DNA from 3 places in the Micromonospora sp. NPDC005979 genome. Region 1 is predicted to be linked to each of the others. Evidence: riboswitches for the same ligand, from Rfam matches in the RefSeq annotation. Region 1 holds a riboswitch; each other region holds the start of a gene.
What was found. A riboswitch is a leader RNA that binds a small molecule or an ion and turns the genes downstream of it on or off. The one in region 1 is predicted to bind cyclic di-AMP.

Region 1 (2,255 bases):
AGTACGCGGCCAGGTTGTTGCCGTACGTCTTGTCGCCGCCGCTGGCGATCCCGCCGAAGCCACCCTTCTGCGCGGCGAAGTCGCAGGCCCGGCCCTTGGGGTGCTCGCCCGAGCCGCCGTTGCGGTGACAGGAGACGTACCGGGTGAAGCCGGCGGCCTTGGCCTGGTTGAGCGCGTGCAGGGTGCGGGGGGTGATGCAGCCGCTGGCCGGGGTGGGGTCGTTGATGCTGCACGACTCGGACGGCCAGGAGCCGTCGGAGTTGCGGGGGGCGGGTTGAGCGTTGGCGGTGGAGGTGCCACGGTTGGAGCCGGTGTCGGCGGCGGCGGTGGCGCGTGCCTTGTCGTTGGCGACGGTCAGGGCCCGCTCGGCCTGCTCCTTGCGCTTGGCCATCACCTCGACCTGCTTACGCTGCTCCCGGATCTCGCCGTCGAGGGCGACGCGGGTGCGGTTCGCCTCGTCCCGGGTGGCGTGCAGGTCGCGCAGCACCCGGTCCTCGTTGGCGGCCACCACGTCGAGGGTGGCCGCCCGGTCCATGAACCCCTCGGGGGTGTTGCTGTTGAGCAGGGCCGAGACGGTGCTGAGTCGGCCGGTGCGGTACGCGACGCCGGCGATCTCGCCGACCTTGCCGTTGCGTACGGTCATCTCGGCCTCGGTGGTCTTGAGCTTGACCGCGAGCTGCTGCTGCCGCTGGACCGAGGTGTCCAGCGCGCGCTTCGCGTCCAGGTAGCCCTTGCTGGCCGCCTCGAGCTGGGCCCGTAGCGCCGGGGTGCCGCCCTCCTCGTCGCCGTCGGGAGCGGCGGCGGCCCGCAGGCCGCCGGGGGCAGCGGCGGTGGCGGCGCCGACCGGAAGCGCGACGCCGAGGGTGACCATCATGACGATCAGTGCCGCAAGTCGGGCGGCGGGTGGGCGTGCTGGTGCCACTACGCATGTCCTTCCGTCAGCCGCCGACCGGGTTAGCTGACGGGTTCGGGACGGAAGATCCCTACCGCTGACGCGGATGCACCCCAGGAACATGGTTCCCCGGTTCGCCCTGTCGGGCGATTAGGCGACGGCCGCCACCGGCGCCGGGAGGCGCCGCCGGGTGGTGGCCGGGACAGAGCCTACCGGTGCTGGTGGGGTCTGTGCAGCCGTTGTGACGGAAGGTGCTTACGCGGTCACGATGGATGACGGTCACCACTCGACGGAACCGCAGGCGCCCGGGGCGGCGCCGGGTTCGGTCTGCAGCGTGGCGTGCTCGATGCGGAAGTCGTCCCGCAGGGCGGTACGCGCCGCGGTGAGCACCGCGCCGACCTCCGCGCCGGGCGCCATGGTCAGGTGCGCGGAGGCCACCTCCATGCCCGAGGTGAGCGTCCAGACGTGCAGGTCGTGCACCTCGACCACGCCGGGCACCGCGGCCAGTCGGTCGTGCACGGCGGTGACCTGGAGGTGTTCCGGGGCGGCCTGCACGAGGATGCGGACGGCGGCCCGCCCCAGCCGCCAGGTGCGCGGCAGGATGAACACGCCGATCCCGACCGCGACCAGCGGATCGGCCCACCACCAGTCGGTGACGGCGATCAGCAGCGCGGCGCCGATCACGCCGAGCGAGCCGAGCAGGTCGCCCAGCACCTCCAGGTAGGCACCCCGGAGGTTGATGCTCTCCCGGGCGCCGGCGCGCAGCAGCCCGAAGGCGACCACGTTCGCGAGCAGGCCGAGGATGGCCACCGTGAGCATCGGACCGCTGAGCACCTGGTGTGGGTCGCCGAACCGGCCGATCGCCTCGATCACCACGTAGATCGCCACGCCGGAGAGCAGGACGGCGTTGGCCAGCGCGGCGAGCACTTCGAGGCGGTAGAGCCCGAAGGTGCGTTGCGGGTCGCCGGTGGCCCGCCGCGTGGCGGTGATCGCGGCGAGCGCCATCCCGATGCCGAGCACGTCGGTGAACATGTGCCCGGCGTCGGAGAGCAGGGCCAGTGAGCCGGTGTGGAAGGCGGTCACCGCCTCGACCACCATCAGGGCAGCGAGCAGTCCGAAGGCCGCCCAGAGCCGTCCCCGATGCTGGTGGGCGGCGTTGGCGACCGACCCGTGGTGGTGGTCATGTCCTGCTCCCACGGAACCCACCCTCCGACGCCGCCCGGGACCCGGTCAAATGTATGCTCACATCGCTATGTGTGCAAGTGTAGGGCGCGGGCCGCCCACGGGCGATGCCAACGCGACGGTCAGCCGGTCGGGTCGACGGTGGTGAGCCGCTGGGTGGCGCGGGAGAGCGCCACGTAGA
Region 2 (2,255 bases), on a different contig from region 1:
GAGGTCCGGTACATCGCCTCCGTGTACCAGGTGCCCTGCGCGGCGAAGCCCTCGTGTTCCAACCCGATCGACTTGGCGTTGACGTACCAGTTGCCGGCGTGCCAGGCGACATCCTTGGTCTTGACGTGCTGGGCGATGTGGCCGTCCACCGAGCGCAGCGAGTAGTGCCAGCTCACGTAGGTCGGGTCCTGGACGAGCTGCAGGGTGGTCGCCCAACTCGCCTCGGTGTCGTGGATGACGATGTACTCGATCTTCTGCCGGGCGGGCCGGTCGGACAGGTCGTGGTTGCCGTAGTCGCCGTCGCCGAACGCCGCGTAGGGTGCCGGGATCCACTCACAGGACACGGTGCTCGGGCACTCCAACCCGTCCGGGCGGGCGAGCCGGCGCAGTCCCAGTCGGTCCAGCCAGGTCCGCTCAGGGCGTACCGCCCGGGCCGGCAGCGTGACCCGCTGGCCGTCGTCGGTCACCCGCGTCTCGCCGGCGCCGATCGTGGTGAAGACCTCGTCGGCGAAGGCCGCCGCGGCATCGGCGCTGTCCGCGCCGGCATAGCGGGCCACCGCGCCGTACCAGGTGGCCGGGTCGGTGCCGACTCCGACCGGGGCGCCGACCTCCCGTTGGTACGCGGCCAGCAGCGCCGCCCCACCCCGGAGGTTCGTCGTCGGGTCGGTACGCAGCGCCTCGGTGGTGGCGCCGGTGAGCGCGGCGGCGGCGTCCACGGTCTGCAGCGCGGCGCTGGGCGGCGCGTCCCCGGTGGCGGGCGCCGGTGCGAGAGCACGACGGGACTCGTCGCCGCGCGGATCCTCTCCCGGGGCGTCGTGGTGACCGCGCCCGGGTAGGGCGGCCACGTGCCGGGCATCGGTCAGGTGCATCGGGCCGTAGCCGCCGCTGGTGCTCGGCGTGCCGGCGTTGCTGTCCCAGCGGGACTCCAGGTAGGAGACGCCGAGCAGTACGTCGATGGGTACGCCGTACTCGGTCGCTGCGGCGGCGTACTGCTGCTGGCGGTCGGCGGCAGGGGCCGCGGTGGCCGGGCCGGAGGGCAGCGGTACGGCCGCCGTGGCGGTGACGAGCGCGACGGCGAGCAGGGTCGGACGTTTCATCGAACCCCCTACATGTGAACTGGTGTCGGTTGCGGTCACCTTCGCCCTGCCCGGGAGTCCGCGTCAATACCTTTCCATGTTTCGAAACGTGCGGTAAGAAATCTTCACATCGGTTCGATGGCCCGCGGCAATCAGTACGGAGTGTCACGGCCGCACGGGTTGCGGATCGGTAACGGCCGTCTCTACTCTGGTCATTCGTCGGCCCGGTAGCAGGTCTGCCCACCCCGGGCGGTAACGGACCGACACCGCCGAGTCGCTCGCGAGCGAGCCGGGGACCCAGGTTCCTCGGGGTGAATCCGCAGTTCCTGCGGTAGGGCGCCCACTTCCCGCCCGAACCCGTCAGCTAACCCGGTAGGCGGTCAGGAAGAAGGAGTACGGAACCCGGTGGCCCTCCAAGCCCCGCGGCCGTCGTCCGGACGGTCGGCTCCGGCCGACCCGCCGTCGACCGTGCCGCGTCCACGCTGGTCCCGCTTCACCACCGCTCTCGCCGCCCTGGTCGGCGTCGCCGTCGTCCTGACCGGCAGCGCCACGGTGGCCCACGCCGATCCGTCCGTCGCCGAGATCGAACGCCAGATCGACGACGACTGGAACAAGCTCGAACCGATCATCGAGCGGCACAACGCCACCCGTGCCGACCTGACCCTCAAGCGCAAGCAGGCCGACGCGCTCGCCGCCCGCATCGCGCCGCTGGAGCGCCAGGTCGACGCCGCGATGGACAAGGTCAGCGCGCTGGCCGTCCGCGCGTACATGGGTGAGAACCTGTCGACCGTCAACACGATGCTCGGCAGCCGGTCGCCCAGCGAGATGGTCGGTCAGCTCGAAATGCTCGACCGCTTCGCCCACAACCAGCAGGAGGACGTCCGCCAGGTCGCCGACCTGCGCAACGAGCTGGCCCGGCAGAAGGCGCCGCTGGACGAGATGGTGGTCCAGCTGACCCGCACCGAGGCCCAGTTGGCTGCGAAGAAGAAGCAGATCAACGAGGAGATCGACCGGCTGCAGAAGCTGCGCCTCAAGGTGTACGGCAGCGGCGGCGGCGGTCCGCTGCGTCCCGCGCCCTGCCCGGCCAGCTACCCGGGTGGCGGTGCCGGTATCGCGGTCAAGTTCGCCTGCGCCCAGATCGGCAAGCCGTACGTGTGGGGCACCGAGGGACCGAACTCG
Region 3 (2,255 bases), on a different contig from region 1:
GCTCGAGGCCCACGAGGCCGACGACGAGGGTCACTGCCGCAACCTCCAGTGCGCCGGGCAGTCCTGGCCGTGTGCGGCGCGTACGACCGCCGAGCAGTCGTTGCGACTTGCCCGCAGCACCTCCGACTCGGTCGAGACGGCCATCGACGGTGGCGGGCGCGGCACCGGCTGGCCGGCCGAGGCCGCCGCACCGGCGCAGCGCTGGGGCTGGAACGGCGACGTGATGGCCCGCCGCGAGGCGAGGTCGGCCGCCTCGGCGGCGTGACCCGTCCCGCGAGGACAGCGCCAGACGAACGAACGCTCGGCCGGTGACCCGGCCGAGCGTTCGTCGGTACCTACGTCAGAGAGCGAGCCGCTGCCCCGGGAAGATCAGGCCCGGGTCCGCGCCGATCAGCTGACGGTTGCGCTCGTACAGGGCCTGCCAGCCGCCGCCGCGGGGGTGCCGCTCGGCGATCTCCGACAGGGTGTCCCCCGGCGCGACCACGTACGTGTCGCCGCTGGCCGCCGGGGCGGTCCGCTCGTGACCACGGGTGGCCGGCTGGTCGCCGCGGGACGGCCGCTCCTTGCCGGAGGTGGACGTCGACGACTTGGAGGTCGACTTCGTCGGGGACTTCGCGGTGGACTTCGTCGAGGTACCGCCCGACGAACCGCCCTTGCGGCCGCAGGTCGGCCACGCGCCGATGCCCTGCCCGTCGAGCACCTTCTCGGCGATCGCGATCTGCTCGCCACGGCTGGCCAGGTCGGCGCGGGCGGCGTACTTCTTGCCGCCGTAGCCGGCCCAGGTGCCCTGGGAGAACTGCAACCCGCCGTAGTAGCCGTTCCCAGTGTTGATCTTCCAGTTGCCACCGGACTCGCACTGGGCGATCGCGTCCCAGTTGACACCGGCCTGGGCCGGCGCCGCCGGGCCGAAGAGGGCGACGGCGCCGGTGACCGCGCCGACCGCCAGGGTACCGACGGCGACGCGGCGGGTGGTGACCCGTCGATGACGGGGGGTGTACGTAGACGTCATGGATCGTTCCTCCACGCCGGCGAGGTGAGCTGTCGGGTTCGGGCCGAGGAGCCCGGCCGCGCGCTGGCGGCTTCACCCCGAGGTGACATGCACCGAGGAACGTTGGGTCCCCCGCTCCTGCCCGGGTTCTGTTTCCGACGACCGGGGGCAGGATTAGGCGTTGCCGGTCGCGGCGTCCACGGTGGTGGACCCGACCGACGGTAGGCACGGTGGGTGACCGTCGCCCAACGCTTGTGAAGTTGTTCACCGGCTCACGCGGGGCGCTCCGGCCAGCGGTTGCGGACGACGTCCACCTGTGCACTGACCATGATGGACCGTTTCCGATCAGGTCCGACGTCCGCGTCCCGACCGGCCGGCGGACCCTCGGATCGGGGGCCGCCGGCCGGGGACAATCAGAGGGTGCGCGCCAGCCGGTCGGCGAGGGTACGGGTGAACCGGGCCGGGTCGGCCAGCTCGCCGCCTTCGGCGAGGACCGCCAGGCCGTACAGCAGCTCGGCGGTCTCGGTCAGGGCCGGGCCGGAGTCGCCCTGCTCGTGGGCCTTGCGCAGCCCGGCGACCAGCGGGTGACCCGGATTGATCTCCAGGATCCGCTTGGTCGAGGGGACCTCGTGCCCCATCGCCCGGTACATCTTCTCCAGCGTCGGCGTGAGGTCGTGCGCGTCACCGACCACACAGGCCGGTGAGGTGGTCAGCCGCGAGGACAGGCGGACCTCCCGGACACTGTCGGCCAGGGTCGTGCCCAGCCAGTCCACCAGCGCGGCGAACTCCTGCCGCTGCTGCTCACGCTCGGCCTCGGCCTGCTGCTTCTCCTCGTCGGTGTCCAGGTCGACCTGGCCCTTGGCGATCGAGCGCAACGGCCGGCCGTCGTACTCGCCGACGCGCTCGACCCACACCTCGTCGACCGGGTCGGTGAGCAGCAGCACCTCGTGGCCCTTGGCCCGGAACGCCTCCAGGTGCGGGGAGTTCTCGATGGTGGTCCGGGAGTCGCCGGTGGCGTACCAGATATCGGTCTGGCCGTCCTTCATCCGCGACACGTAGCCGGCCAGGTCGGTGGGCTCCGCCGCGTCGTGGGTGGACGCGACCGACAGGATCTCCAGCAGGGTGTCGCGGTTGTCGGCGTCGTCGATCAGCCCTTCCTTGACCACCGCGCCGAACTCGGTCCAGAAGGTGCGGTAGCGCTCGGCGTGGTTGGCCTTGAGGTCCTTGACGGTGGCGAGGACCTTCTTGACCAGGCGGCGGCGGACGA

Region 2: another riboswitch for cyclic di-AMP. It lies ahead of ABZ272_RS04595 (NlpC/P60 family protein); the one in region 1 lies ahead of ABZ272_RS19705 (hypothetical protein).
Region 3: another riboswitch for cyclic di-AMP. It lies ahead of ABZ272_RS12170 (transglycosylase family protein); the one in region 1 lies ahead of ABZ272_RS19705 (hypothetical protein).

Annotation. Positions count from the first base shown of each region.
Region 1 is NZ_JBEXUR010000011.1:132,577-134,831, forward strand. It holds gene ABZ272_RS19705 (hypothetical protein) at 1-874, opposite strand, end outside; cyclic di-AMP (ydaO/yuaA leader) riboswitch at 928-1,059, opposite strand; gene ABZ272_RS19710 (cation diffusion facilitator family transporter) at 1,172-2,089, opposite strand; gene ABZ272_RS19715 (AAA family ATPase) at 2,197-2,255, opposite strand, start outside.
Region 2 is NZ_JBEXUR010000002.1:293,395-295,649, reverse strand. It holds gene ABZ272_RS04600 (peptidoglycan recognition family protein) at 1-1,097, opposite strand, end outside; cyclic di-AMP (ydaO/yuaA leader) riboswitch at 1,334-1,469, shown strand; gene ABZ272_RS04595 (NlpC/P60 family protein) at 1,482-2,255, shown strand, end outside.
Region 3 is NZ_JBEXUR010000006.1:47,646-49,900, forward strand. It holds gene ABZ272_RS12165 (hypothetical protein) at 1-265, shown strand, start outside; gene ABZ272_RS12170 (transglycosylase family protein) at 341-1,009, opposite strand; cyclic di-AMP (ydaO/yuaA leader) riboswitch at 1,009-1,179, opposite strand; gene htpG (molecular chaperone HtpG) at 1,402-2,255, opposite strand, start outside.